Modestobacter italicus: one gene and its partner. Each later gene encodes a partner of the first gene's protein in a complex. Links are inferred from orthologs where the notes say so. Each region holds a gene or a part of one and is shown on either strand. Other genes may lie near its edges.

Evidence for each region.
Region 2: the proteins of MODMU_RS15095 (region 1) and smc are in contact, whole or in part, in a crystal structure (PDB 3ZGX), measured with the Bacillus subtilis proteins. The link is inferred for Modestobacter italicus from one-to-one orthologs.

The regions. Positions count from the first base shown.
Region 1 is NC_017955.1:3,154,749-3,168,899, reverse strand. Bases 11,319-14,151 are described here. They hold MODMU_RS15095 (segregation and condensation protein A), read left to right. Parts: upstream 11,319-12,236; coding sequence 12,237-13,067; downstream 13,068-14,151. Other genes in these bases: MODMU_RS15085 (pseudouridine synthase), read left to right, coding at 14,113-14,151; scpB (SMC-Scp complex subunit ScpB), read left to right, coding at 13,064-13,960; MODMU_RS15100 (hypothetical protein), read left to right, coding at 11,887-12,240; MODMU_RS15105 (hypothetical protein), read left to right, coding at 11,319-11,782. Outside these bases: MODMU_RS15165 (hypothetical protein), read left to right, coding at 1-230; pyrG (CTP synthase), read left to right, coding at 205-1,926; MODMU_RS15155 (NUDIX domain-containing protein), read left to right, coding at 1,926-2,510; MODMU_RS15150 (protein kinase domain-containing protein), read left to right, coding at 2,639-4,444; MODMU_RS15145 (GlcG/HbpS family heme-binding protein), read left to right, coding at 4,489-4,902; MODMU_RS15140 (hypothetical protein), read right to left, coding at 4,895-5,533; MODMU_RS15135 (helix-turn-helix domain-containing protein), read left to right, coding at 5,656-6,594; MODMU_RS15130 (dihydrofolate reductase family protein), read left to right, coding at 6,591-7,130; ald (alanine dehydrogenase), read left to right, coding at 7,287-8,402; site-specific tyrosine recombinase XerD, read left to right, coding at 8,381-9,370; MODMU_RS15115 (arginase family protein), read right to left, coding at 9,373-10,107; MODMU_RS15110 (ParA family protein), read left to right, coding at 10,330-11,193; more of MODMU_RS15105, read left to right, coding at 11,267-11,318. UniProt on the Bacillus subtilis protein: Participates in chromosomal partition during cell division. May act via the formation of a condensin-like complex containing Smc and ScpB that pull DNA away from mid-cell into both cell halves.
Region 2 is NC_017955.1:4,403,229-4,418,643, reverse strand. The notes cover bases 1,737-5,833. They hold smc (chromosome segregation protein SMC), read left to right. Parts: upstream 1,737-2,066; coding sequence 2,067-5,633; downstream 5,634-5,833. Other genes in these bases: MODMU_RS20920 (endonuclease/exonuclease/phosphatase family protein), read right to left, coding at 5,599-5,833; MODMU_RS20930 (hypothetical protein), read left to right, coding at 1,737-1,900. In the rest of the region: rnc (ribonuclease III), read left to right, coding at 1-407; mutM (bifunctional DNA-formamidopyrimidine glycosylase/DNA-(apurinic or apyrimidinic site) lyase), read left to right, coding at 409-1,293; MODMU_RS20935 (acylphosphatase), read left to right, coding at 1,290-1,562; more of MODMU_RS20930, read left to right, coding at 1,709-1,736; more of MODMU_RS20920, read right to left, coding at 5,834-6,396; MODMU_RS20915 (alkaline phosphatase D family protein), read right to left, coding at 6,408-8,063; signal recognition particle-docking protein FtsY, read left to right, coding at 8,136-9,341; Nickel transporter NicT, read right to left, coding at 9,375-10,481; MODMU_RS20900 (ammonium transporter), read left to right, coding at 10,774-12,123; MODMU_RS20895 (P-II family nitrogen regulator), read left to right, coding at 12,120-12,458; MODMU_RS20890 ([protein-PII] uridylyltransferase), read left to right, coding at 12,566-14,929; MODMU_RS20885 (hypothetical protein), read left to right, coding at 15,056-15,247; ffh (signal recognition particle protein), read left to right, coding at 15,373-15,415. UniProt on the Bacillus subtilis protein: Required for chromosome condensation and partitioning.

The DNA of each region.
Region 1 (14,151 bases):
CCGCGCTGACCGCCCTCGCGCTCAGCCTCACCGTCGGCGCGCTGGTCAACGACAGCGGCGTCGCGCTGCCGGCCACCGCCGCCACCCTGCTGGTGCCGCTGCTGGTGCACCTGGTGGCCGGCGCCCCGGTCGGCCCCGCCGAGGTCGCCGGCGCCCCCGGTCCGGCGGCCAAGGCCGCGGACCCCCGTGTTAACGTGGGCGTCCGTGGGTCGACTGGCAGAACCTCGTGACCGCGGACCTCTTCTCCCCAACTCCCAGCCGACGAAGTTCGTCTTCGTCACCGGCGGCGTCGTGTCGTCACTGGGCAAGGGCCTGACCGCAAGTTCCCTGGGGGCCCTGCTGTCCAGCAGGGGCCTCCGGGTCACCATGCAGAAGCTGGACCCCTACCTCAACGTGGACCCGGGGACGATGAACCCCTTCCAGCACGGCGAGGTGTTCGTCACCGAGGACGGCGCCGAGACCGACCTGGACATCGGGCACTACGAGCGCTTCCTGGACACCGACCTCACCGGCCGGGCCAACGTGACCACCGGCCAGGTGTACTCCGACGTGATCGCCAAGGAGCGGCGCGGGGAGTACCTGGGTGACACCGTGCAGGTCATCCCGCACATCACCAACGAGATCAAGGCGCGGATCCTGGCCGGGGCCGAGACCGCCGAGCGGGTCGACGTCGTGATCACCGAGATCGGCGGCACCGTCGGCGACATCGAGTCGCTGCCCTTCCTCGAGGCCGCCCGCCAGGTCCGGCACGAGATCGGCCGGGACAACTGCTTCTTCCTGCACATCTCGCTGATCCCCTACATCGCCCCCTCCGGTGAGCTGAAGACCAAGCCCACCCAGCACTCGGTGGCCGCGCTGCGCAGCATCGGCATCCAGCCCGACGCGCTGGTCTGCCGGTCGGACCGGGCGATCAACGAGGGCCTCAAGCGCAAGATCAGCCTGATGTGCGACACCGAGGCCGAGGGCGTCATCTCCTGCCCCGACGCCCCCTCGATCTACGACATCCCGCGGGTGCTGCACCGCGAGGGCCTGGACGCCTTCGTCGTCCGCCGGCTGGGGCTGCCGTTCCGGGACGTCGACTGGACGGTGTGGGGCGACCTGCTCGACCGGGTGCACGACCCGAAGCAGACCGTCACCGTGGCGCTGGTCGGCAAGTACATCGACCTGCCCGACGCCTACCTGTCGGTGACCGAGGCGCTGCGGGCCGGTGGCTTCGCGCACCGCTCCCGGGTGGAGATCCGCTGGGTCCCCTCCGACGAGTGCCAGACGCCCGAGGGCGCCGCGGCCGCGCTGGCCGGCGTCGACGGGGTCTGCATCCCCGGCGGCTTCGGGGTGCGCGGCATCGAGGGCAAGCTCGGCGCCATCCGGCACGCCCGGGTCAACGGCATCCCGACGCTGGGGCTGTGCCTGGGCCTGCAGTGCATGGTCATCGAGGTGGCGCGCGACCTGGCCGGCATCGCCGACGCCAACTCCACCGAGTTCGACCCGGACACCAGCCACCCGGTGATCGCCACCATGGCCACCCAGCTCGACGTGGTCGCCGGCACCCGGGACATGGGCGGCACGATGCGGCTGGGCAGCTACCCGGCGCAGCTGCAGAAGGGGTCGGTGGCCGCGGCCGCCTACGGCGAGACCGAGATCACCGAGCGGCACCGGCACCGCTACGAGGTCGCCAACGCCTACCGCGAGCAGCTCGAGGAGGCCGGCCTGGTCTTCTCCGGCACCTCGCCGGACGGCACCCTGGTCGAGTTCGCCGAGCTGCCGGCCGAGGTCCACCCGTTCTTCGTCGGCACCCAGGCGCACCCGGAGCTGAAGAGCCGGCCGACCCGGCCGCACCCGCTGTTCGCCGCCTTCGTGCAGGCCGCGGTCGGCTACCAGGACGCCGCCCGGCTGCCGGTGCCCGAGTCCGAGCCGATCGGCATCTGATGAGTCACGACTACGAGGTGGTGGCGTCGGAGGACATCTACACCGGCCGGATCATCTCGCTGCGCAAGGACACCGTGGCGATGCCCGGCGGCGGGACCAGCGACCGGGAGGTCGTGCACCACCCCGGCGCGGTCGGCGTCGTCGCCCTCGACGACCAGGACCGGGTCGTGATGGTGCGCCAGTACCGGCACGCGATCGGCGAGCACCTGTGGGAGCTGCCCGCCGGGCTGCGGGACGTCGACGGCGAGCCGCCGGTCGACAGCGCCCGCCGGGAGCTCGCCGAGGAGACCCAGCTCGCCGCGGAGAAGTGGTCGCTGCTGGTCAGCCAGCACCCCTCGCCCGGCTTCTGCGACGAGCTGATCCAGCTCTACCTGGCCGAGGGGCTCTCCGAGGTCGCCCGGCCCGACGGGTTCGTGGTGGAGCACGAGGAGCTGGACATGACCGTCGAGCGGGTGCCGCTCGCGGAGGCCGTGCAGTGGGTGTTCGACGGCAAGGTGCGCAACGCCCTGGCCGTCATCGGCCTGCTGGCCGCCGCGCAGGTGCGGGCGACCTCGCCGCGGCTGCGCCCGCTCGACGCCGGCTGAGCCGCGCGGCACCGGAGGTGTAGCGGGGGGTCCGAGTGGGGACCCACGGAGGACGGCGGACGCAGCCGACCGGGTCACGCACCCGGTCGGCTGCGGCGTGCCGGAGGGGGAACGGGGGGACGAGCAGCGTGGACGAGCCGGGCAGGCGGGTGCTGGGCGACCGCTACGAGCTGGACTCGTTGATCGCCTCCGGCGGGATGGGCGAGGTCTGGCGTGGCCGCGACACCCTGCTCGGCCGGCCGGTCGCGGTCAAGCTGCTGCGCAGCGAGTACACCGGCGACCCGAGCTTCCTCGCCCGGTTCCGCGCCGAGGCCACCCACGCCGCGGCGCTCAGCCACCCCAACATCGCCGCCGTCTACGACTACGGCGAGCTGACGCCGGAGGACGGCGGCGAGCACCTGGCCTACCTGGTGATGGAGCTGGTCGAGGGCGCGCCGCTGTCCACGCTGCTGCGCGAGGAGGGGCCGCTCAGCCCCGAGGCGACGATGTCGGTGCTCCGGCAGACCGCCGCCGCCCTGGCCGAGGCCCACCACGTCGGGATGGTCCACCGCGACGTCAAGCCCGGCAACATCCTGGTCGGGCCGGACGAGCGGGTGAAGATCACCGACTTCGGGATCGCCTGGTCGGCGGGCAGCGTGCCGCTCACCGAGGCCGGGAAGGTGCTGGGCACGCCGCAGTACCTGTCCCCGGAGATCGCGGTGGGCCACCAGCCCTCCCCGGCCAGCGACGTGTACTCCCTCGGCCTGGTCGGCTACGAGTGCCTGACCGGCGAGCCGGCCTTCGCCGGGGACAACCCGGTGACGGTCGCGCTCAAGCAGGTCAACGAGGAGCCCGAGCCGCTGCCCGACGACCTCCCGGCCGGGCTCCGCGCGCTCGTCGACGAGGCCGTGGCCAAGGACCCTGGCGAGCGGCCCCCGGACGGCGACGCCTTCGTGGCCGCCCTCGACCGGGTCCGCGTCGGCGATCCGGCCAGGGACGGGGCCGGCACCCGGGCGGTCCCGCTGACCGAGCGCCCGGCGCTCGCGCGGCGCCGCCCGCCGGCCGGGCCGGCACGGTCCCGGCGGCGGCTGCGGACGGTGCTGCCGGTGGTCTGCGCGCTGTTCGCCGGCGTCGCCGCCGTCCTCGGGCTGGGCGTGCTCCGCGACGACGACCGGACGCCGCCGGACGCCACGGCGACCGAGCAGCCGCAGCAGCCGACCATCGAGCTCGACGGCCAGGACTACGTCGGCCGGCCGGTCGACGCCGTCGCCCTCCAGCTGACCGCGCTCGGGCTCGCCGTGGACCGGCAGCCGCAGAGCGCACCCGACGTCGCCCCGGGGCGCGTCACGCAGCTCGACCCGGTCGGCCGGGCCCTGGTCGCCGGGGACGCCGTGACCGTCTTCTTCGCCGACGGCGCGCCGGCCGACAGCGCCCCGGTCGGGGACGCCCCGGCTGCCGGGGTCACCGGGGCCGCCGCACCGCCGACCCAGGCACCGACGCAGGCCGCCACGCAGGCACCGGTGACCGACGCCGGGCCGGCGCCGGTCACCCCGGCGACGCCCGCCGCCCCCGGGACGACAGCGACGCAGAGCGACCCGGCGGCCGGCAGCCCGACCGGCACCGGGTCGACCAGCACCGGTCCCACCGACGGCACCCCGACCGGGAGCGCGCCCACCGAGAGCGCGCCCACGGACGCCACGCCGACGGACGCCACGCCGACGGACGCCGCACCGTCGGAGAGCGCCGGCGAGAGCGCCGCCCCGTCCTCCGACTCGGTCCCGGGCTCGACAGCACCGACCTCGTCTCCCGCGCCGTCCTCCTCGGAGACCGCACCGACGTCCTCGGCCGCCGCGTCGTCCGCCGCCGGGAGCTCCTCGGCCGCGCCGCCGGAGGACGGGCAGAGCTCGGCCCCGGCGGCCGGCTGGACCGGCCGCGGCGGCCGGCCCGGCGGCTGACCCCCGGGTTGCCGTCGGCGGGAGGAGCAGTGGAGGGTGGCCGGGTGCTCACACATGACCAGGCCCTGTCCCTGCTGCAGGCCGCCCGCGAGGAGTCCACCAAGCTCGGCGTGCCGATGTCCTTCGCCGTCATGGACCCCGCCGGCCACCTCCTGGCGCTGATCCGGATGGACGGCGCCCCGTGGATCTCGACCGACGTGGCCCAGGGCAAGGCGTGGACGGCGGCGGCCTACGGGGCGCCCAGCGCGGCCCAGAAGGCGAAGATGGAGCCGATGCCGAACTTCGCCACGGCGGTGACGACGATGACCCACGGCCGGTTCACCCCGCAGACCGGCGCGGTGCCGGTGTACTCCGACGGCCGGCTGGTCGGCGCGCTGGGCGGCAGCGGCGGCACCGGCCAGCAGGACGAGGACGTCTGCGCCGCCGCCGTCACCGCCAGCGGGTACACCCTCAGCTGACGCCGGCGCCGTCCGCCTCGGGCACCCGCAGGCCCAGCCGGCGGAGCTCCAGCCCGGCCAGCGCACGGAGCGCGGCCGGGTCGCCCGCCCGCCAGCCGGCCCCGGTGCCGGCCGGCAGGCGGGCCAGCTGCGGCAGCGGGGCGGTCGCCATCGCCCGGGCCGCCAGCAGCTCGAGGTCGGGCAGGCCGTCCGCCCCGTGCGCCAGCAGCCGGTCGGCGGCGGTGGCCTCCCGCAGCCAGGCCAGGCGCCAGCGCAGCCAGCGGACCAGCAGCCAGCCCACCGGGAGCACCACCAGCACGACCGCCAGCACCGCCGCCAGGGTGTGCACGGCGTCCGAGGCGCTGGTGCCCGCGCCGGTGACCGAGCCGCCCGCGTCGCTCAGCGCCCCGAACGGCGCGGACAGCTCGTCGCCGACCAGCGGGACGCCGTCGGCCGCGCCGGCTGCCGAGTCCATCGAGTCCGAGATCGACCGGCCCAGGTCGGCGACGGCCCGGCCGGGTTCGGCCAGCACCAGCACCGCCCCGTGCACCACCCGGGCGACCAGCACCCACAGCACCGCCCAGGCCAGCAGGCCCGCGTCGGCGGCCAGCTGACGGGTGCGGTGGTCGGGTCGGTCGGCGTACAGGCGCATCGGGCAGCTCCCTCGGGGGCGGTCGGGTCGTGAGGATCGTCCGGCACCGCGGCGCGGCGGGCGATCCGGACCGAGCAAGAACGGTCGGGTGCGGAGCGGGCCCGAGCCGCGAGACTCCTCCCATGACCGAGGACGTGCCCACCGGGCGGGACCGGCTGCGCGAGCTGCTCGACGCGGTCCTGGCCGAGGACAACCGGACGCTCACCGAGATGGCGGGGGACGCCTTCGCCTCGCCGTGGCACTTCAGCCGGCAGGTGACCAGGGGTGCGGGGGAGTCGCCGGTGGCGTTGCGCCGGCGGGTGGAGCTGGAGCGCGCGGCCTGGCTGCTGCAGGCCGGTCGCAGCGTCACCGAGGTGGCGTTCGCCGCCGGGTACGAGTCGGTGGAGGGCTTCAGCCGGGCGTTCGCCCGGGCCTACGGCCGCTCGCCCGGGCACCGGTCCGCCGCGCCGGGGCCGACCACCCGGGACGGGCACTGGCTGCCGGCGCCCAACGGCGTCCACTTCCACCCGCCCACCTCGCTGTGGGTGACCGGGGAGCAGGGCGCCCGCGGGGGCGACGAGGTCACCGCGCTGCTGGTGTACCACGCGCTGGAGGACACCCGGGCGCTGCTCGACCTGGCCAAGGGCGTGCCCGAGGACGAGTACCGGAGGTCCCGCGCGCCGGGCTGGGAGGTGCTCGGCTGGGACGGCCCCGAGGAGTCGCTGGCCGCCGTGCTGGAGCACCTGGTCCGGACGACGGAGGTCTGGCTGGCCTGCATCGAGGGCGCCGACCACCCGGCGCGCGGCGCGGACGACCCGGCCGCCCTGCTCGCCCGGCACGACGAGGCCGCGCCCCGCTGGCTGGCCGTCGTCCGGGACGTGTCCCGGCGCGGTGCCTGGGGCGACCGGCTGGTCGACGCGCTGTGCGACCCGCCGGAGACGTTCGTGCTGGGCAGCGTGGTCGCGCACGTGCTGACCTTCGGCGCGCACCGCCGGCAGCTGGCCCGGCACTGGCTCCGGGACGCCGGGGTGCCGGTGGACGCCGGCGACCCCATCGACTGGTCGAGGAGGAGGACCTCGTGACCCGCACCGTCTACTACACCGCCACGTCGCTGGACGGCTTCATCGCCACTCCCGACAACTCCCTGGACTGGCTGCTCAGCCGGAAGACCGACGCCGACGGGCCGATGGGCTACGACGGCTTCATCGCCGGCGTGGGCGCCCTGGCGATGGGCGCGACGACCTACCTGTGGGTCTGCGAGCACGAGCCGGGGTGGACGCCGGAGCGGCCCGCGTGGGTGTTCACCCACCGCGACCTGCCACTGCTGCCGGGCGCGGACCTCCGGCTCACCGCCGGGGACCCGGCGCAGGTGCACGCCGACATGGTGGCCGCCGCGGCCGGCCGGGACGTCTGGATCGTCGGCGGCGGGGACCTCGCCGGCCAGTTCGCCGACCGCGGGCTGCTCGACGAGGTGGTGGTCTCGATCGCCCCGGTGACGCTCGGCGCCGGTGCGCCGCTGCTGCCGCGCCGGGTGGAGCTGGCCGTGCAGGAGGTCGCCCGCAACGGGGAGCTGGTGAGCGTGCGGTACACGGTCGAGCGGACGCCGTCACCCGGCTGAGTGCCGGCGACGGGCCGAGGTGCCCGCAGGGGCACCGACGTGACCTCCGCCATGCCTAGACTCCGGCCGAGGCCGGCCCTGACCGGGCCGCCCTGCCACAGGAGCGCCGCCGGAGAACCCGGAGACGCCCGCCGAACCGGGAGCTGGGGTCTGGACATGAAGGTCGGAGTCGCTCGAGAGGTCAAGAACCGCGAGTACCGGGTCGCGCTCACCCCGTCCGGGGTGACCGAGCTGGTGGCCGCCGGGCACGACGTGCTGGTCGAGCACGACGCGGGGGTCGGGTCGTCCATCCCGGACGCGGACTTCACCGCGGCCGGGGCGAAGATCCTCGGCTCCGCCGACGACGTGTGGGGCGAGGCGGACCTGCTGCTCAAGGTCAAGGAGCCCGTCGCCGAGGAGTACGGCCGGATGCGGGCCGACCAGACGCTGTTCACCTACCTGCACCTGGCCGCGTCCCGCGCGTGCACCGACGCGCTGCTCGCCTCCGGCACGACCGCGGTCGCCTACGAGACGGTGCAGACCGACGGCGGTGCGCTGCCGCTGCTCGCCCCGATGTCGGAGGTCGCCGGGCGGATGGCGCCGCAGGTCGGTGCGCACACCCTGGAGCGGGCCTCCGGCGGGCGCGGGGTGCTGCTGGGCGGGGTGTCCGGCGTGCACGCGGCGAAGGTCGTCGTCCTGGGCGCCGGGGTGTCCGGGATGAACGCGGCCACGATCGCGCTGGGCATGCAGGCCCAGGTCACCGTGCTGGACCGCGACCTGGAGAAGCTCCGCGGCGCCGACCGGCTGTACCGCGGCCACCTGCAGACCGTCGCCTCCAACGCCCTCGAGGTCGAGCGGGCGGTGCTGGACGCCGACCTGGTGATCGGCGCCGTGCTGGTGCCCGGCGCGAAGGCACCGACGCTGGTGAGCAACGAGCTGGTCTCGCGGATGAAGCCCGGGTCGGTGCTCGTGGACATCGCCGTCGACCAGGGCGGCTGCTTCGAGGACAGCCGGCCGACCACCCACGACGACCCCACGTTCGTCGTCCACGGGTCGGTCTTCTACTGCGTGGCGAACATGCCCGGCGCGGTGCCGCACACCTCGACCTACGCGCTGACCAACGTCACGCTGCCCTACGTGCTGGCGCTGGCCAACTCCGGTACCGCGGCGGCGCTGGCAGCCGACCCGGCGCTGGCCCGCGGCGCCAACGTCGCGCGCGGGCAGCTGGTGCACGCCGGCGTCGCCGAGGCGCACGGGCTGCCCGCGGTGCCGTGGCAGGAGGTGCTGTCCTGACGGCGCTCGATCCGGCCCGCCCCACCGCCCTCGCCGGCCCGGCCGTCGACCGGGTGGTCACCGGCTACCTGGACCACCTCACCGTCGAGCGCGGTCTCGCCGGCAACACGATCGCCTCCTACCGCCGCGACCTGCGCCGGTACGCGGAGTTCCTGACCGCCGGCGGCGTCGAGGGGCTGGGCGAGGTGGGGGAGTCCGACGTGTCGGCGTTCCTGGTCGCGCTGCGCACCGGGGACGACGAGCACCCGCCGCTGTCGGCGACCTCGGCGGCCCGCGCGGTGGTCGCCGTCCGCGGCCTGCACCGGTTCGCGCTGCTCGACGGGCTGGTCGTCGACGACGTCGCCGCCCAGGTCAAGCCCCCGGCACCGGCCCGCCGGCTGCCCAAGGCGATCCCGGTCGAGCAGGTCGAGGCGCTGCTGACCGCCGCCGCGGCCGTCGAGGGGCCCCGCGGGCTGCGGGACCGGGCGCTGCTGGAGCTGCTGTACGGCACCGGCGCCCGGATCTCCGAGGCGGTCGGGCTCGCCGCCGACGACCTGGACCTCGGCTCCGCGGCGGTGCGGCTGGCCGGCAAGGGCGGCAAGGAGCGGGTCGTCCCGGTCGGCAGCTACGCCGTCCGGGCCGTCGAGGACTACCTGGTGCGGGCCCGGCCGGCGCTGGCGACCAAGGCCCGGGCCGGGGTGCGCGGGGGAGCGCTGTTCCTCAACGCCCGCGGCGGGCCGCTGTCCCGGCAGAGCGCCTGGACGATCCTCCGGGAGGCCGCCGAGCGGGCCGGCATCCCCGCCGAGCTGTCCCCGCACACGCTGCGGCACTCCTTCGCCACCCACCTGCTCGACGGCGGTGCCGACGTCCGGGTCGTGCAGGAGCTGCTCGGCCACGCCTCGGTGACCACCACCCAGGTCTACACGCTGGTCACCGTCGAGCGGCTGCGCGAGGTCTACGCGACCAGCCACCCCCGCGCGTTGCGCTGAGCTCAGGGCGCGGCGGCCAGCAGCCCGCGGACCAGCGCGGCGTGCTCGGGGCGGGCCGCGGCGGTGTGGTGCCAGGTCGCGGCCAGGCCGAGCGCGACGACCCGGCCGGTGGCGACCAGCGCCCGGACCGCGGTGAGCAGCTCGTCGACCCGCACCCCGCCGGCCGCCGGGTACAGCAGGTCCGGGACCTCGGCGGGGGTGCTGACGTCGACGTCCACGTGCACGTACAGGTCGCCGTCCGGGACGACGCCGGTCAGCTCGGCCACCGTGGTGCGGGTGACCGCCGAGCCGCTGAGCAGCTGGTGCTCGCCGGGGTCGGTGTCCCGCGCGTCGACCAGCACCACGCGGTCCTCCGCGACCGGCCGCAGGCCCAGCGCCGCCGGGAGGGCCAGGTCGCCGCGGCCGACGGCGAGGGCCAGCGGCATGCCGCCGAGGTAGCCGGAGGTGGTGGTGGCGGCGGTGTGGAAGTCGGCGTGCGCGTCGAACCAGACGACGGCCGGGTCCCGCCCGGCCCGCTGCAGCCCGGCCAGCACCCCGAGGCCGGTGGTGCAGTCCCCGGACGCGACGACGACCCCGCCGCCGCCGACGGCGTCCGCGACCTGCTCGTACAGCGCTGCCATCCGGCTCCACGGGTCGCCGGGCGGGAGCTCGGCGGTCACCTCGCGGTCGGCGGGGACGCCCAGGTCGAAGGGGTCGAGGCGCTCGTCGAGGTGGTAGGGGACGACCAGCAGCTCCATGGTCACGAGTTTCCTCCGCGTTCCGGTCACGGTCGCCGCGGACCCTGCCGAGAAGAGAGGTGGGAGAACGGGTCGGCGGCTTCCCCACCGCCGGTCGTGCGCGCTCCTGCCGCGGACCGCACCCGGTCCACGGTCCGCTCAGCACCCAGGGAAGAGGCGCAGACGATGTCGACACGAGCCGAGGCGGCGGCGTCCGCCGTCGCGCTCCCGCGCGGAGGGGCCATGGCGGGCGACGCCGAGATGGGCATCCCGACGAGCCGGGTCGACCCCGCCAAGGCGCGGCAGCGCAAGCTGCCCGACCCGAAGCCGATCACGCAGCACGGTCCGGCCCGGATCATCGCCATGTGCAACCAGAAGGGCGGCGTCGGGAAGACCACGTCGACCATCAACCTGGGCGCCGCGCTGGTCGAGCAGGGCCGCCGCGTGCTGCTGGTCGACCTGGACCCGCAGGGTGCGCTGTCGGTGGGCCTCGGCATCCCCTCCCAGCACCTGGACCGGACGATCTACAACGCCCTGATGGAGCCGCGGACGACGCTGGCCGACGTCCGGGTGGCCACCGACATCGCCGGCCTGGACCTGGTGCCCAGCAACATCGACCTGTCCGCCGCCGAGGTGCAGCTGGTCAGCGAGGTCGCCCGCGAGCAGACCCTGATGCGGGTGCTCGCCTCGGTCCGCGACGAGTACGACTACGTGCTCATCGACTGCCAACCCTCGCTCGGGCTGCTGACGGTCAACGCGCTCACCGCCGCGCAGGGCGTGATCATCCCGCTGGAGTGCGAGTTCTTCTCGCTGCGCGGGGTGGCGCTGCTCGTGGACACGATCGACAAGGTCAAGGAGCGGCTGAACCCGTCGCTGGAGATCGACGGGATCCTGGCCACCATGTACGACACGCGGACGGTGCACTGCCGCGAGGTGTTCAGCCGGGTCGTCGAGGCCTTCGGCGACACCGTGTTCCAGACCGTCATCAGCCGCACGGTGCGGTTCCCGGAGACCACGGTGGCCGGGCAGCCGATCACCCAGTGGGCCCCCACGTCGTCGGGCGCTGCGGCGTACCGCGATCTCGCCAAGGAGGTCATCGCACTGTGAGCGAGCTCGCGAGCTCACCGATGTGCACAGCTCGCCGCGTCGCGGGGATGCCGAGCGTCAGCGAGGTGGACGCGTGACGCGCCGCCCCGTGCTGCCGGGTGCCGCCGAGCTGTTCCGCCGGACCGACGTCGCGGCGCCCTCGCCCGCGCCGGTCACCGAGCTGTCGACCCTCGCGGCCGCCCAGTCCTCACCCGCGCTGCGCTCCAGCGCGTCCCGGGCCGCTGCGGACGATGACGAGCCGCAGGCCACCACCCCGCCGCTGAGCCTGGTGCCCGACGTGGCCGGCGGTGCGCCGCGGATCGTCGTCGACGAGCTGGCCGCGCACCGGTCGACGCTGCCCGCGGCAGCGCCCAAGCAGGTGACCCGGGCGACCGGCTCCCGGGGGCGCGCCAAGCACGAGGAGAAGATCACCGTCTACTGCTCGGCCGACGAGCTGCTGGCCCTGGAGACGGCGCGGCTGGCGCTGCGCGGTCAGCACGGCGTGGCCGCCGACCGTGGCCGCATCGTCCGTGAGGCGATCGCCGTGGTGCTGGCCGACCTCGAGGTGCACGGCGAGGACTCCGTCCTGGTCCGCCGCCTGCGCAAGTAGGACTCGCCTCTCCCGTTGATCATCGGCATCCGGTGGCGGCTCTCGGCGCGCCGCACCGCCGTTCGCCGATGATCAACCCGTCACGCCCGACCTAGGCTGGAGGCGTGGCCGGCCTGCCGTACGTCGAGGAGCTGATCCGTCGGCTGCGCCTCGACGGACGGCCGCTGGACGTCGAGTACGGCGCGAACCGGACGGTGACCCTCACCCAGCGGTCCGACGACGTGGACGAGCCAGTCCGACTGGTGGTCAGCGAGCCGGACCTGGCATCGGCGGTGACGTGGCTCGGCGGGGAGTGCCGCGACCTCCTGGGGCCTGACCAGAGCGTCGAGTCGGCCGGGTTCGACCTGCTGCTGGTGCACGTCGACGAGGTCGTCGCCACCCGTGACGTCAGCGAGCCGCTGCTCATCACCTCCGGAGGTCTGCAGTGGCCGCGCCGTCACCGCGGGCACCGGACGTGACGGCGGAGCCCCAGGAGGTCGGCAACGGGCGGTTCACCGTCCGGCTGGCCAACTTCGAGGGCCCGTTCGACCTGTTGCTGCAGCTGATCGGCCGGCACAAGCTCGACGTCACCGAGATCGCGCTGTCCACCGTCACCGACGAGTTCATCGCCCACCTGCACGCCCTCGGCGACCAGCTGGACCTGGACCAGGCCAGCGAGTTCCTCGTCGTCGCCTCCACGCTGCTGGACCTCAAGGCCGCCCGACTGCTGCCCGCCGCCGACGTCGAGGACGAGGACGACCTCGCCGTCCTGGAGGCGCGCGACCTGCTGTTCGCCCGGCTGCTGCAGTACCGCGCCTACAAGCGGGCCGCGGAGTTCCTGCGCCGCCGGGAGGCGGAGGCCGCCCGCCGGTTCCCCCGCGACGTGGCGCTGGAGCCGCGCTTCGCCCAGCTGCTGCCCGAGGTGCTGCTCGGCGTCACGCCGGAGCAGTTCGCCGCGCTGGCGATGGAGGCGCTGACCCCGAAGCCGCCGCCGACGGTGAGCGTCTCGCACCTGCACGCCCCGGCGGTGAGCGTCACCGAGCAGCTGGTGCTGGTCCGCGGCCGGATCGCGACGGCGGGGACGGCGACCTTCCGCTCGCTGAGCAGCGACTGCGCGCACACCCTGGAGGTGGTCGCCCGGTTCCTCGCGCTGCTGGAGCTCTACCGGCAGCAGCTGGTCACCTTCGACCAGGTGACGCCGCTGGGCGAGCTGCACGTGCGGTGGACCGGGCCGCAGCTGATCGGCGGCCGGCTGCCGGAGGAGATCGAGGCGGCCATCGCGGACGACCTGGAGGAGTACGAGTGAGCGACGAGCCGGAGCAGCCGCGTCCGTTCTCCTGGGATGCCATCGCCGCGGAGGTGGCCGCCGGGCTGGAGGACGACGAGGCGCTGCCCGCGGAGGGCTGGGACGTCGTCGCCCGCCAGCTGGCCGCCGGGCTGGGCGCCCCGGCGGACCTGCCGGCTGCTGCCGACCCCGCGGCCGCGGAGGAGGCGGCGACGGTCGAGGAGGCGCCGGCGCTGTCGTTCGGCCGGGCGCCGGCGGCCCCACCGGTGGAGCTGGAGGTGGTACCCGAGCCGGAGGCCCCGGTGGAGGAGGCTGCGCCGGACGACGCCCCGGTGCAGGAGGAGCTCGCCCTCGGCCTCGACGCGGACCCGGCGGTGCTCCGCGGCGGCCTGGAGGCGCTGCTGTTCGTGGTGGACGCGCCGGTCGACGAGGTGACCCTCGCCGACGCACTGCGCTGCCCGGTGCCGCAGGTGCGCCGCGAGCTGGCGGCGCTGGCCGCCGGCTACGACGAGCGGCGGGCCGGGATCGTGCTCCGCCGGGTGGGGGAGGGGTGGCGGCTGTACACCCGGGAGGAGCACGCCCCGGTCGTCGAGCGGCACCTGCTCGGGGGGCAGCGCAACCGGCTCACCCAGGCGGCGCTGGAGACCCTGGCCGTCATCGCGTACCGGCAGCCGGTGACCCGGGCGCGGGTGTCGGCGATCCGCGGGGTGGGGGTGGACGCGGTGGTGCGCACGCTGACCTCGCGCGGGCTGATCCGGGAGGCCGGATCGGACCCGGACACCGGCGGCGGGCTGTACGTCACGACGCCGCTGTTCCTGGAGCGGCTTGGGCTGACCGGCCTGGACGAGCTGCCCGAGCTGGCGCCGCTGATGCCGGACGCCGGTTCCCTCCTCGACGAGCACCCGGACGCCTGACCTCCGCGGACCCCGCCGTCCTCCGCCGAGAGAGCACGCACCTGGCGGTGGGGGCGTCGACCAGAGGCACGCTTCTGGTGGAGGGGGGCCACGGTGGGAGGCGGGGTGCAGCGTGGTGATCGTCGCTGCGGGGAGGTGGGAGAATGGCGGGGATGAACACCACCCCTGACGACGAGTCCACCACCGAGGGC
Region 2 (15,415 bases), 1.3 Mb from region 1 along the record:
GCGGCGAGACGACCACCGGCGGCCGGGAGAAGGACTCGATCCTCGCCGACGCCCTGGAGGCGCTGATCGGCGCCATCCACCTCGGGCAGGGGCTGGACACCGCCGCGGCGATCGTGCACCGGCTGTTCGACCCGCTGCTGGCCGAGTCGGCCACCCGCGGTGCCGCGCTGGACTGGAAGACGAGCCTGCAGGAGCTCGGGGCCGGCCAGGGGCTGGGCGCCCCGGTCTACGACGTCGAGGACACCGGTCCCGACCACGCCAAGACCTTCACCGCCGTCGTGTCGCTGGCCGGCCAGATCCGCGGCAAGGGCACCGGGCGGACCAAGAAGGCCGCCGAGCAGGAGGCCGCCGAGGTGGCGTGGCGCTCGCTCACGTCGGCGACCGACGGCGGGCCTGCGGGCGGCTGACGTGCCCGAGCTGCCCGAGGTCGAGGTCGTCCGGCGCGGCCTGGACCGCTGGGTCACCGGCCGGACCATCGCCGAGGTCGAGGTGCACCACCCGCGGGCGGTCCGCCGGCACCTCGAGGGGGCCGAGCACTTCGTCGCCGCGCTGACCGGCCGCACGCTCACCGCCGCCCACCGGCGCGGCAAGTACCTGTGGTTGCCCGTCGCCGAGTCCGACGGCACCCCCACCGGTCAGGCGCTGGTCGCCCACCTCGGCATGAGCGGGCAGCTGCTCGTGGAGAAGCCCGAGGAGGCCGACGAGGTGCACCTGCGCGCCCGGTTCCGGTTCACCGACGGCGGTCGCGAGCTGCGCTTCGTCGACCAGCGCACCTTCGGCGGGCTGGCGGTGGAGGACGGCGCGGGCACCGGCCCCGCCGACGTCCCGCCGCGGCTGGCGCACATCGCCATCGACCCGCTGGACGACGCCTTCGACGTCGACGCCTTCAGCGCCGCGCTCCGCCGACGGCACACCGAGGTCAAGCGCGCGCTGCTGGACCAGACGCTGATCGGCGGCGTCGGCAACATCTACGCCGACGAGTCGCTGTGGCGCGCCCGGCTGCACGGCGCCCGGCCCACCGACAAGCTCACCCGCGCCCAGGTCGCCGACCTCCTCGAGGGCGTCCGGGACGTGCTGGGGGAGAGCCTCGAGCAGGGCGGCACCTCCTTCGACTCGCTCTACGTCGACGTCAACGGGCAGAGCGGCTACTTCTCCCGGCACCTGGCGGTCTACGGGCAGCTGGACCGGCCGTGCCCCCGGTGCGGCACGCCGGTCCGCCGCGAGCAGTTCATGAACCGGTCCAGCTACAGCTGCCCGCAGTGCCAGCCGCGCCCGCGGGCGCGCAGGTCGTGAGCGCCGTCCGGGTGGTGGCCCTGGTCGAGGGTCAGGTGCAGGGGGTCGGCTACCGCTGGTTCGTCCGCAGCGCGGCGACCGCCCGCGGGCTCGCCGGGTCGGCGACCAACCTGCCCGACGGCCGGGTCGAGGTGGTCCTCGAGGGTCCGGCGGACGACGTCCGGGCGGTCCTGGCCGAACTCTCCGGACCGCGGTCACCGGGTGCGGTCGGCGGGGTGCGGCAGCGCGACGACGTGGTGCAGGGGGTGCCCGGCTTCACCGTCGGGTGACCAAGACGACATCCGCCCGACACCCGCTGGGGGTACCGCCGCCGTTGACCCAGGTCGAACCGGCTGTCACCCTGGGAGCACCAACCCGCGCAGACCGCCCCGGCGGTGCGAGGGACCCACTCCTGCACGTGAAAGGCCGCTGAGCCATGGCCAAGGCCCTGTTCGGTTCGATCGTCGCTCCGCACGAGCTTCGGGTAGCCGAGGAGAACGCCGCCCTGCGCGCCAAGGTGCGCCGCCTCGAGGAGGAGATCGCCGTCCTCCGCGAGGAGCGCGACGCCACGATCGCCCGCGAGCTGCTGAGCATGGCCCACGAGCAGGCCGACGCCGTCCTGGCCTAGCAGCGACCCCGCCGCCCCACCGGCGGCGGGACCGCGGGTCGCACGTGCCTCCTGCACCACCCACCCCACTGGTCACCGATCGTGGGGTGATCGGCACGCTGTCGGCCATCATGGGCCGACCCTGCGCTGAGCAGGACTGTCGTACCCGCCTGGGAGCCTCTCCGCCGTGCACCTGTCCAGCCTGACGCTCAAGGGCTTCAAGTCCTTCGCGTCGCCGACGACGCTGCGCCTGGAGCCCGGCATCACCGCCGTCGTCGGCCCGAACGGCTCGGGCAAGTCCAACGTCGTCGACGCGATCGCCTGGGTGCTCGGCGAGCAGGGCGCCAAGAGCCTGCGCGGCGGCAAGATGGAGGACGTCATCTTCGCCGGTACGGCCGGCCGGCCGGCGCTGGGCCGCGCCGAGGTGACGCTGACGATCGACAACGCCGACGGCGCGCTGCCGATCGACTACACCGAGGTCTCGATCACCCGCCGGATGTACCGCTCCGGCGAGAGCGAGTACGAGATCAACGGTGACAAGGTCCGGCTGCTCGACGTCCAGGAGCTGCTCAGCGACTCCGGCATCGGCCGGGAGATGCACGTCATCGTCGGGCAGGGGCAGCTCGACGCCGTCCTCTCCGGTCGCCCGGAGGACAGGCGGGCCTTCGTCGAGGAGGCGGCCGGCGTCCTCAAGCACCGCAAGCGCAAGGAGAAGGCGCTCCGCAAGCTCGACGCGATGCAGGCCAACCTCGACCGGCTGGGCGACCTGACCGCGGAGCTGCGCCGCCAGCTCAAGCCGCTGGGCAGGCAGGCCGAGGTGGCCCGCCGGGCGGCCGGGGTGCAGGCCGACCTGCGCGACGCGCGGCTGCGGCTGCTCGCCGACGACCTGGTCGGGCTGCGCGACGCCCTGGAGGCCGACGTCGCCGACGAGACCGCCGCGCGCGCCCGCCGGACGGTGGTCGAGGCCGCGCTGGGCGAGGCCTCCCGCACCGAGTCGTCCCTGGAACGGCAGCTGGCCGCCGACGCCCCCGCGCTGGCCACCGCCCAGGACAGCTGGTACCGGTTGTCCGCCCTGGCCGAGCGCTTCCGCAGCGTCGGCCAGCTGGCCGCCGAGCGGCACCGGCACCTGGCCGCCGCCCCGCCGGCCGGGCCCACCGGCCGCGACCCGGACGCGCTGGACGCCGAGGCCGACCGGGTCGAGGCCACCGAGCGCGAGCTCGCCGAGTCGCTCGAGGCCGAGCGCGCGCGGCTGGCGACCGCCGTGGCGCTGCGGGCCGAGGTGGAGGCCGCGCTGACCGAGGCGGAGCGCGCCCTGGTCGCCGCGGCCCGTGCGCTGGCCGACCGCCGCGAGCAGCTGGCCCGGCTCTCCGGGCAGGTGGCCGCCGGCCGGTCGCGGGCCGCGGCCGGCGAGGCCGAGATCGACCGGCTCGCCGCAGCGGCCACCGAGGCCGCCGACCGGGCCGACGCCGCCGCGGAGCGGCTCGAGGCCCGGCGTGCCGAGCTCACCGAGGACGCCGGCGGCGACCAGGACCTCGCTGCCGCGCACGCCGCCGCGGTCGCCGCCTCCGCCGAGGCCGCCCGCACCGTCGCCGAGCTGACCGCCGCCGAACGCGCCGCCGAGCGCGACCGCGCCGGCTGGCAGGCCCGGCGCGACGCGCTCGCCCTGGGCCTGGCCCCCGCCGACGGCGCGGCCGCCGTCCTCGCCGCCGGGCTGCCCGGGGTGCTCGGCCCGGTCCCCGACCGGCTCACCGTCGCACCGGGCGCGGAGGTCCCGATCGCCGCGGCACTGGGCGGCCTGGCCGACGCCGTGGTGGTCGCCGGGGTCGCCGAGGCCGCCGACGTGCTCACCCACCTGGCCGGCACGGACGGCGGGCGGGTGGGGCTGCTGGTCACCGGCGGCCTCCCCCCGGTCGCCCGGGACGGCTGGCCCGAGCTGCCCGAGGGTGCGCGCTGGGCCCTCGACCTGGTCTCCGCACCCGCCGAGCTCGGCCCGGCGCTGGCCCGCGCGCTGGAGCGGGTCGCCGTCGTCGCCGACCTGGCCGCCGCCGTGGCGCTGGTGCGCACCCACCCGCGGGTCCGCGCGGTCACCGGCTCCGGCGACCTGCTGGGCGCCGACTGGTCGGTGGGCGGCCAGGTGAACGCCCCGTCCGGGCTCGAGGTGCGGGCGCGGGTCGACGAGGCCGCGGCCGAGCTGGACCGCGCCGCCGCGACCGCCGCCCGGCTGGCCGACGAGCTGGCCGCCGCCCGGGAGGTCGCCGCACAGCGCTCCGCGGACGTCGACACCGCGCTCACCGCCCGGCAGGCCGGTGACCGGGCGCGCTCGGCCGCCGCCGCCGAGCTCGCCGAGCTGGGCGCCGCCGCGCGCTCCGCGGTGGCCGAGGCCCAGCGCCTGGACGCCGCCCGGGTGCGCGCCGAGCAGGCCCGCGACGCCGCGGTCACCGGGCTGGTCGAGCTCGAGGAGCGGCTGGCCGCCGCCGAGGCCGCGCCGCTGGAGGAGGAGCCCTCGACCGACGAGCGGGACAGGCTCCGCGCCGAGGCCGCCGGAGCCCGGCAGGCGGAGACCGAGGCCCGGCTCGCGGTGCGGACCGCCGAGGAGCGGGCCCGCTCGCTCACCGGGCGCGCCGAGTCGCTGCGCCGCCAGGCCCGGCAGGAGCGCGCCGCGCGGGAGCGGGCCGCGGCCGCCCGGGTCGCCCGGGAGCGCGGTGCCCGCGTCGCCGCGGCCGTGCGCCGCGGCGCCGAGGAGGCGCAGACCGCGCTGACCGCGTCGCTGGCCCGTGCGGTCACCGAGCGCGACGCCCTGGCCGAGGCCCGCACCGGCCGGGAGGCGGAGCTGCTGGTGGTCCGCGCCCGGGTCCGGGAGCACACCGCGGAGCTGGACCGGCTCACCGACGAGGTGCACCGTGACGAGGTCGCCCGCGCCGAGCAGCGGCTGCGGATCGAGGCCCTCGAGGCGCGCGCCGCCGAGGAGTACGGCGTCGACCTGCCCACCCTGGTCGGCGAGTACGGCCCGGCCGCGCTGGTGCCACCGACCCAGGCGCAGGCCGCCGCCGCGGCTGCGGCGGGCGAGCCCGAGCCGGAGCCGGTCCGCTACGACCGCGCGGCGCAGGAACGCCGGGCCGCCCGGGCCGAGCGCGACCTCGCCGCGCTGGGCAAGGTGAACCCGCTGGCGCTGGAGGAGTTCACGGCGCTGGAGGAGCGGCACACCTTCCTGGCCACCCAGCTGGAGGACCTCAAGAACACCCGGCGCGACCTGCTCACCGTCGTCCGCGAGGTCGACGCCCGCATCCACGAGGTGTTCGCCGAGGCCTTCGCCGACACCCAGCGCGAGTTCGCCGAGGTCTTCGCCATCCTGTTCCCCGGCGGGGAGGGGCGCATCTACCTCACCGACCCCGACGACCTGCTGACCACCGGGGTCGAGGTCGAGGCGCGCCCGCCGGGCAAGAAGGTCAAGCGGCTCTCGCTGCTCTCCGGGGGTGAGCGGTCGCTGACCGCCGTCGCGCTGCTGGTGGCGATCTTCCGAGCCCGGCCCTCGCCGTTCTACGTGCTCGACGAGGTGGAGGCCGCGCTCGACGACGTGAACCTGGGCCGGCTGCTCACCCTGGTCGAGCAGCTCCGGAACAGCTCGCAGCTGATCGTCATCACCCACCAGAAGCGGACCATGGAGATCGCCGACGCCCTCTACGGCGTGAGCATGCGCGGCGACGGCATCACCGGCGTGATCAGCCAGCGTCTCCGGGAGCTGCAGACGGCCTAGCGGCCGGGGTGACCGCCAGCTCGACCAGCAGCGGGTGGTGGTCGGAGGTCGCCGAGCCGTCGAGCACCCGGGCCCCGCTGACCGAGACACCGGGGGAGACCCACACCTGGTCGATCCGCACCCGCGGTCGCCGCGCCGGGTGGGTGAGACCGCGACCCGCACGCAGCGAGAACCGGCCGGACTGGTCGCTGCGGTCGGCGGCGAGCTCCCACGCGTCGGCGAACCGCTCGCCGAGCACCGCCAGCTCCGGCGCCGCGGCGTCGGCGTTCAGGTCACCGACCACCACGCCCGGCAACCCCGCTGGAGGGAGCCCGGCGACGACCGCGGCCTGGGCGGCCCGGTCGGCCGCGGCCGCGCTGGACAGGTGGGTGGTCACCACCTCGAGCTCGCCGCCGCCCAGCTGCACCCGGGCGTGCAGCGCGCTCCGCGGTTCCCCGCCGCCGGGCAGCGGGTGCACCCGGGAGCTCAGCACCGGCAGCCGCGACAGCAGCGCGTTGCCGTACTGCCGCCGCTCCGACCGGCCACCCGTGGGAGGCCGGTCGATCGACGGTGACCAGGCCAGCTCCCGGTCCAGCGCCTCGGCCAGCAGCAGCGCCTGGTCGACGAACTCGCTGCGCTCGGCGAAGTGCCGGTCCACCTCCTGCAGGCAGACCAGGTCCGGGTCGGCGTCGTCGAGCAGCCGGGCCACCCGGACCAGGTCGTGCCGGCCGTCGTCCCCGACGCCGTGGTGCAGGTTGAAGGTGACCAGTCGGACGGCGCTCACCCGCAGATCGTCTACGACAGCCGGGTGTCCAGCACCTGGGTGAACCGCGGTGTGCCGTCGTCCTCCCGGCTGGTCGCCCACAGCAGGAACCGGGCGTCCTTGCCCTCCAGCAGCAGCTCGCCCAGCTCGTTGCCGAAGAACGGGCCGGCCTGCTTGCGCCACTGCACCGGGCTCCGCTCCACCCGGGCCAGGGCGCGCAGACCCCCGGTGATCGCCCGCGCCCAGCGGCTCCAGCCGACCTTGAAGCCGATCTCGATGGCGTGCGGCGAGGAGTTGTGCAGCGGCGAGACGGTCAGCTGGTGCACCCGGGTGTCCAGGCCGCCGGGGTTCACCAGCTCCGCGGCGTAGGCGTGGTGGACGTCCCCGGACAGGACGAGGGCGGTGGCCGGCGCCCGGCCCAGCTCGCCCCGGCCCAGCGCCACGAGCGCGCGGCCCAGCCGCTCGAACGACTGCCCGAACGCCGCCCAGTGCTCCAGGTCCGCGGCCTGGCGGAGCTGCTCGGCGAGCCGGCCCAGCGGCTTGCCGGCGTGCCGGACCGACAGCGTCTCGTTCCACCGCTCCAGGTCGTGCACCGAGTGCGGCAGCAGCCAGGGCAGCGAGGTGCCGATCAGCAGGTGCTCGACGCCGTCGGTGACCGCGTTCTTCATGGCGGCCTCGACCCAGTCGAACTCCTCGTCGTCGAGGATCTTGCGGTCGTCCTCCTCCAGCACCCGCCCCGCCCGGCTGTCGAGCATGATCAGCCGTGACGAGCCCCAGTGCCGGACGTAGCTCCAGCGCACCGAGCGCGGCTCGGTGTCCGCCCGGTGGGCCATCGCGTCCAGCATCGGGCCGGCGTCCCGGGTCTCGTTGCCCTCGATCGCCTGCCACAGCTCGTCCTCGGCGAGCTCGTTGGGCGAGAGGTTGCCCAGGTGCTGGTAGACCCAGTAGCTCGTCAGCCCGCCGGTGATCCGCTTCTGCCACCAGTCGGTCGGGGTCACCTCCGCGCGCCAGGCCGCGGAGGTGTTCCAGTCGTCGATCATCTCGTGGTCGTCGAAGACCATCGACGACGGCACGTTGGACAGCAGCCAGCGGACCTGCGGGTCGCTCCAGGACTCCATGTAGAGCCGGGTGTACTCCTCGTAGTCCGCGGCCTGGGCGCCCGGCGGCTCGGACAGGTCCCGGCGCTGGGACACCCACTCCGTCGTCGCCGGGGTGAGCTCGTCGGCGTAGACCTGGTCACCGAGCAGCACCAGCGCGTCGGGCCACTGGTCCTCCGGCTGGTCGGCGAGCTTCCGGGCGTAGCTGTCCAGGGCGTCCGGCGGGATGGCGTCGCGGACGTCGGCGGTGGTCGGGGTGGCGTACCGGCAGGAGCCGAAGGCCAGCCGGAAGGCACCCGGCCCGCCCGCGGTGCGGATCCGGCTCGGCGGGAAGGCCGAGTGCGCCTGCGGCCAGACCAGCGCCCCGTCCAGGTGCACCTCGTAGGGCGTGGTGGAGCCCGGCTCCAGGTCCTCGACCACGACCAGCGCGTAGTGGTGGCCGTTGACGCAGAAGGTGCGGGCCCGCCGGCCCAGCACCGAGACCTCGCAGGGGCGGTCGGTCTCCACCCAGATGGTGGCGGACACGGGGTCGACGTGCCGGACCAGCGGGCCGAGCAGCAGGAGCGGGCGAGTGCCGGCGTTCTCGGGCATGGGCACAGCCTGCCGCATCATCGCGGTCTGCCGCCCGGCCCGCGATGTGGGAGGGCTGGGAGACTGGTGGGCATGGAGTTCGTGCTCATCGCCCTCGCGATCCTGGTCGTCGCCCTGGTCACCGGGGTCAGCCTGCTCGTCGGCCGCGGCCGGCGGACCCTGCGGCTGGACGACGACGCGGCCGCCGGCACGACGCTGACCCGCCCGCCGATTGCCCCCGACCCGACCTCCGGGGCCACCGCGGCCGACCTCTACACCGGGCCCCCGGCACCGGCCGCGCCCGCCGAGGCCGAGCCGGTGCCCGTCGAGCTGCCGCCGGCCGAGCCCGAGCCGGGGCTGCTCTTCGAGACCCCGCTGCCCTCGGCCGGCCGGCTCGTCCGCCTCCGCTCGCGGCTGGCCCGCTCGCAGTCCTCGCTCGGCCGCGGCCTGCTCACCGTGCTCGCCCGGGAGAAGCTCACCGAGGACGACTGGGAGGAGGTCGAGGAGACCCTGCTCGCCGCCGACATCGGGGTGGGCGCGACGACCCAGATCGTCCAGCGGCTGCGGACCCAGAGCCTGGTGCTGGCCACCGCGTCGGGCACCCAGCTGCGCGACCTGGTGGTGCGCGAGCTGACCGCGGTGCTCGGCCCGGACCTGGACCGGACGCTGCACACCGACCGGCACGACGGCCGGCCCGCCGTCGTCCTGGTGGTCGGGGTCAACGGCGCGGGCAAGACGACGACGGTCGGCAAGATCGCCCGGGTCCTGGTCGGCGACGGCAAGAGCGTCGTCCTGGGGGCCGCCGACACCTTCCGCGCCGCGGCCGCCGACCAGCTCGAGACGTGGGGCGAGCGGGTGGGCGTGCTCACCGTGCGCGGCCGCGAGGGCGGCGACCCGGCATCGGTGGCGTTCGAGGCGGTCCGCACCGGCATCGAGGGCGAGGTGGACGCCGTCCTGGTCGACACCGCGGGGCGGCTGCACACCAAGTCCGGCCTGATGGACGAGCTCGGCAAGGTCAAGCGGGTCGTGGAGAAGCACGGGCCGGTCGACGAGGTGCTGCTCGTGCTGGACGCCACGACCGGGCAGAACGGCGTCGTGCAGGCGCGGGTGTTCACCGAGGCGGTCGCCGTGACCGGCGTCGTCCTCACCAAGCTCGACGGCACCGCCAAGGGCGGCATCGTCGTCTCGGTCCAGCGCGAGCTGGGCATCCCGGTGAAGCTGATCGGGCTGGGCGAGGGGCCGGACGACCTCGCCCCGTTCGAGCCGGAGGCCTTCGCCGAGGCGATCGTCGGAGGCTGACGCCGACCGGGGGGCCTCGGAGGCTGAGCGGGTTCAGCTGTCGGCGGGCTGCGGCGTCCAGCGCTGCTCGATCCGGCCGAAGCGCCACACGGCGAGGGCCAGGGCCCAGGTGAGCACGAAGAGCCCCACCACGGCGAACCCGACGAACCCCAGGTCGAGCGAGGCGATCCAGGCCAGCGGCCCACCCTCGATGCCGAGCCGGTCGACGAGCAGGCCGGTCAGCACCATGAGCCCGATGACCAGCGCCACGGTCACCGACAGCAGGGTGACCGTCAGGTTGTAGAAGACCTTGCGGACGGGCTTGAGGAACGCCCAGCCGTAGGCGCGGGACATCAGCACGCCGTCGGCGGTGTCGAACAGGCTCATGCCGGCCGCGAACAGCACCGGCAGCACGAGGATGGCGTACCAGGGCAGCACGAACGCGGCGGAGCCGGCGGCCAGCACCAGCAGCGCGACCTGGGTGGCGGTGTCGAAGCCCAGGCCCATCAGCAGGCCGACGGGGTAGAGGTGCCAGGCCTTGCTGACGCGCCGCGTCACCCGGGTGAGCAGCCGGGCCAGGAAGCCGCGGTGGTGCAGGTGGTGCTCCAGCTCGGCCTCGTCGTACTCCCCGGACCGCATCCGGCGGAAGACCCCGGCGATGCCCACCGCGGCGGACAGGTTCATCAGGCCGATGACGAGCAGGAAGGTGCCGGCGACCAGGGTGCCGATCAGGCCCAGGGTCTGGCCCACCTGGGAGTCGCCGTCCTGCACGACCCCGGCGACCGACCGCACGCCGGCGACGAGCAGCAGGCTGGCGGCGAAGACGACCGACGAGTGCCCGAGGGAGAACCAGAAGCCCGCGCTCACCGACGGCTTGCCCTCGCCGACGAGCTTGCGGGTCGTGTTGTCGATCGAGGCGATGTGGTCGGCGTCGAAGGCGTGCCGCACACCGAGCATGTAGGCGGTCAGCCCGACCCCGACGCCGAGGACGCCGGTGCTGCCCAGCTGGTACTCCCGCGGGGCGACGGCGAGGACGAGCACCCCCCAGCCGAGCACGTGCAGCAGTGCGACGAACCCGGTCATCCCGGCGATGCTGCGCCGCTCCCGACGGCTGAAGCGCCCGGGGGCCTGGACGGGTGCGGTCGTCGGGGCGGAGGTCACCGGGCGACCTTATTGCACCCTCTTTGCAACTGCACACGGGTCGCAACAAGGGCCCTGCGCAGTGACCGAGGACACCCGGACCAGCGCGCGGACGTGCCGCGCAACACGACCGGAACACACGACGGCGACACGCGAGGCGGAGTTCACCGCCGGGAAACACGTCCGCGCCGCCGCCGGAAACACAGGGTCGGCACCGTCTTCCCTGCGTCACCGGGGGACCGGTGGCGCCGCCCCGAGATCCCCTCGGGTCCCGCTTGCGGCCCTTGGCCGACGACACCCTCAGGAGGTTGCCGTGGTCAACACCGGCGACACCGCCTGGATCCTCACCAGTGCGGCGCTCGTGCTGCTGATGACCCCAGGTCTCGCGCTCTTCTACGGCGGCATGGTCCGCGCGAAGAGCGTGCTGAACATGATGATGATGAGCTTCGGTGCGCTGGCGCTGATCAGCGTGCTGTGGGTCATCTACGGCTACTCCGTCGCCTTCGGCAACGACGTCGGCGCCGGGCTGCTGGGCGACCCGGGTGAGTTCTTCGGCCTCAAGGGCCTGATGGAGGACACCACCAGCGAGGCCGGCGGCTACCCGGTGATGGCCTTCGTCGGCTTCCAGGCCGTCTTCGCGATCATCACCGTCGCCCTCATCTCCGGTGCCATCGCCGACCGCGCGAAGTTCGGCTCCTGGATGGTGTTCTCCGCGGTCTGGGCGACCATCGTCTACTTCCCGGTCGCGCACTGGGTCTTCGACTTCACGCTGACCGACGACGACGGTGCGGTCACCCACACCGGTGGCTGGATCGCCAACAACCTCGCCGCCATCGACTTCGCCGGTGGCACCGCGGTGCACATCAACGCCGGTGCGGCGGGCCTGGCCCTCGCGCTGGTGCTCGGCAAGCGCCGCGGCTTCGGCCGCGACCCGATGCGCCCGCACAACCTCCCGCTGGTGATGATCGGTGCCGGGCTGCTGTGGTTCGGCTGGTTCGGCTTCAACGCCGGCTCCGCGCTGGCCGCGAACAACACCGCCGCCGTCGTCTGGGTCAACACCATGGTCGCCACCGGCGCCGCGGCGCTGGGCTGGCTGCTGACGGAGAAGCTGCGCGACGGGCACGCCACCTCGCTGGGCGGCGCCTCCGGCGTGGTCGCCGGCCTGGTCGCGATCACCCCGTCCTGCTCGGCGGTCTCGCCGATCGGCGCGATCATCCTGGGTGCGGTCGCCGGTGTGCTCTGCGCCCTGGCGGTCGGCCTGAAGTTCCGGTTCGGCTACGACGACTCCCTCGACGTCGTCGGCGTGCACCTCGTCGGTGGCCTCTGGGGCACCATCGCCGTGGGCTTCCTCGCCACCGCGGCCGCTCCGGCCGGCGTGGACGGGCTGTTCTACGGCGGTGGCGTCGACCAGCTGTGGCGCCAGGTGGTCGGCGCACTCGCCGTCCTCGTGTTCTCCTTCGTCCTGACCTACCTCATCGGCCTGGTCATCCAGAAGACGATCGGCTTCCGGATCACCGAGGAGGACGAGATCACCGGCATCGACACCGTGGTGCACGCTGAGAGTGGCTACGACTTCGCCTCCCTGGGCGGCAGTGGTGGCGCGACCCTGTCCGGCCAGGCGCACGCCGAGGCCCGCAACACCGAAGGAGCGACCCGGGCATGAAGCTGGTCACCGCGATCGTCAAGCCGTTCAAGCTGGACGACGTCAAGAACGCCCTCGAGCTGATCGGCATCGCCGGCCTCACCGTCAGCGAGGTCCAGGGCTTCGGCCGTCAGCGTGGGCACACCGAGGTCTACCGCGGTGCGGAGTACCAGGTGGACTTCGTCCCCAAGGTCCGCATCGAGGTGGTCGTCAGCGAGATCGACGCGGCGCGGGTCGTCGACGCGGTCGTCGAGTCGGCCTCCACCGGTCAGATCGGCGACGGCAAGGTGTGGGTCACCACGATCGACGAGGTCGTCCGGGTCCGCACCGGTGAGCGCGGGGCCGACGCCCTGTAGCGCACACCCGGGAAGCCGACGTCGGCCGGGGCGGTGGGGGAACCCGCTGTCCCGGCCGATGTCGTCTCCCCGGACGGACGACGGCTCAGCGACGACCGGAGGTGCCCGTGCTCGACCACTCCGCCCTGCCCGCCCTGCCCCGTGCCGAGCGGGTGCGGGCCGTCGACGACTGGCTGTCCGGCCTGCTGGCCGACGCCCTGTCGGGGACCCCCCGCCCGTCCCGCCGGCGCGGCGGCCCGCCGCCGGGACCGGCGGGCGCCGGGGTGGCGCTGGTGGCGGTCGGCAGCCTGGGCCGCCGGGAGCTCCCGCCGCACGGGGACCTCGACCTGGTGCTGGTGCACGACGGGCGGCCGGAGGTCGCCGCCCTGGCCGACGCGCTCTGGTACCCGGTGTGGGACGCCGGCCTGCGGCTGGACCACTCCGTCCGGACCGTCGCCGAGGCGGTCTCCGTCGCCGGGGACGACGTGAAGGCCGGCCTCGGCCTGCTCGACGCCCGGCACGTGGCCGGTGACCCCGAGGTCACCGCGGCCCTGCGGACGGCGACCCTCGGCTCCTGGCGCCAGCACGCCGGGCGCCTGCTGCCCCAGCTCCGCGACATCCGCCGCAGCCGCAGCCGGCAGCTCGGCGAGCTCGGCTTCCTGCTCGAGCCCGACCTCAAGGAGGCCTACGGCGGGCTCCGCGAGGGCCAGGTGCTCCGCGCGGTCGCCGCGGCCCAGCTCGCCGACGAGCCGCCGGCCGACGCCGGTGAGGCCTACGCCTTCCTCCTCGACGTGCGCGACGCCCTGCAGCGCAGCACCGGCCGGGCCACCGACGCCCTGGTGCGCCAGGAGCAGCGCCCGGTCGCCGACGAGCTCGGGCTGGCCGACGACGACGTGCTGCTGCGCCGGGTGAGCCTGGCCGGCCGCCGGCTGGCCTTCGTCGCCGACGAGACGTGGCGCCGGGTCGACGCGTCGCTGGTGCGCCGGCCGCGGTCCCGCTACCGCCGGGTGCGCCGGGAACCGCTGGCCGAGGGGCTGGTCCGGCAGGGCGACGAGGTGGTGCTGGCCCGCGACGCCCGCCCCGCCGCCGATCCCGGCCTGGTGCTGCGCGGCGCCGCCGCCGCGGCCCGCGCCGACCTGCTGCTGTCCCCGTACACGCTCAAGGTGCTGGCCGTGCACGCCCCGCCGCTGCCCGAGCCGTGGCCCCCCGAGGTGCGCTGGTCCTTCCTGCGGCTGCTGGCCAGCGGGCGCAGCGCCGTCCCGGTGCTGGAGCAGCTGGACCAGGAGGGCCTGCTCTCGCGGATGCTGCCGGAGTGGGACCGCGTCCGGTCGCTGCCGCAGCGGCACCCCTGGCACCGGTTCACCGTCGACCGGCACCTCGTCGAGGCGGCCGCGGCCGCGGCCGAGCTCACCCGGGACGTCGACCGGCCGGACCTGCTGCTGGTCGGGGCGCTGCTGCACGACATCGGCAAGGGCTGGCCCGGCGACCACACCGAGGTGGGCGTCATCGTCGTGGCCGAGATGGCCGCCCGGATGGGCTTCAGCGAGCCGGACGTGGCGACACTCGTCGCGATGGTCCGCCACCACCTGCTGCTGCCCGACGTCGCCACCCGCCGGGACCTCGACGACCCGCTGACCGTGGACCGGGTGGTGGAGGCGATCGGCGGGGACGCCGCGCTGCTGCAGCTGCTGCACGGCCTCGCGCAGGCCGACGGCGCCGCGACCAGCAGCTCGGCGTGGTCGCCGTGGAAGGCGCACCTGGTGGCCGCGCTGGTCGCCCGGGTCGCGGCCCGGCTGGGCAGCGCGCCGCTGCCCGAGCCCGTGCTGGAGCCGACCCAGCCGCAGGTCACCACCCCGGCCCCGTCGGTCCCCGGGCAGACCGGGCCGGTCACCGTGGGGGTCGAGGACGTGCTCGACGGGCAGCAGGTCACCATCGGCGCGGCGGACCGGCCGGGGCTGTTCAGCCTCTGCGCCGGCGTGCTGGCGCTCAACCAGCTCGACGTGCGCGCCGCCCGGGTGAGCGTGCAGGACGGCCACGGCACGCTGGTGTTCGCCGTCCGGCCGCGCTTCGGCCGCCCGCCGGTGCCGGAGATCCTGGCCGACGGCGTGCGCGCCGCGCTGGAGGGGACGCTGCCGCTGGGGGAGCGGCTGCGCCAGCGCGAGCGCGACTACAGCCAGGACCGCAGCCCGGGCCGCCCGCCGCGGATCTCCTGGTTCGACGCCGAGGCCACCGGCACCACCGGGCTGGTCGAGGTGCGGGCCACCGACCGCGCGGGCCTGCTGCACCGGCTCACCGCCGCCCTCGCCGACGCCGGGCTGGACGTCAGCTCCGCGACGGTCGAGACGCTGGGCGCCGACGCGGTGGACGCCTTCTACGTCAGCGACCCCTCGGGCACCCCGATCGACCCGGACCAGCGGGAGCGTGCCGAGCGGGCGCTGGTGGCGGCCGTCCGGGGCGACGCGCCGGACCCGGCGGCGCTGGGCGAGCGCTGACCGGGGCGTCCGGCAAGGCGACACGCCGGCCGGCGCTGCCCGGTTCTGTCGTAGGCCCGTGAGACGTTCCAGGAGCCGGACGGGACGCGTCCTGACCGACCGGCGCCGAGACGAGAGGAGCGCCCCATGAGCGACCTGCAGACCCTGCCCTGCCCCACCTGCGGCGAGGACGCGGACTTCGAGCAGCCCGGCTGCGTCGACGGCCACACCGCCGACGGCGGCGTCTGCCCCGAGTGGGCCTGCACCGGGTGCGGCACCGCGCTGGTGATCGGCGACGTCCACGTCCCCCGACGCGAGACCTGGCACCGCGCCGCCTGAGCGGTCGACGCCGATACCCTGGACACAGGTGGCGTGACGGCCCCGGGGTGGCCCCGGGCGCCCGAGCCGGGCCACCGGCCCGTCGGCCGGTGCGGCTGCACGCCCGACTGCTGTGAGGACGTGCTGTGTTCGAGACCCTCTCCGACCGCCTGGACAAGGTCTTCACCG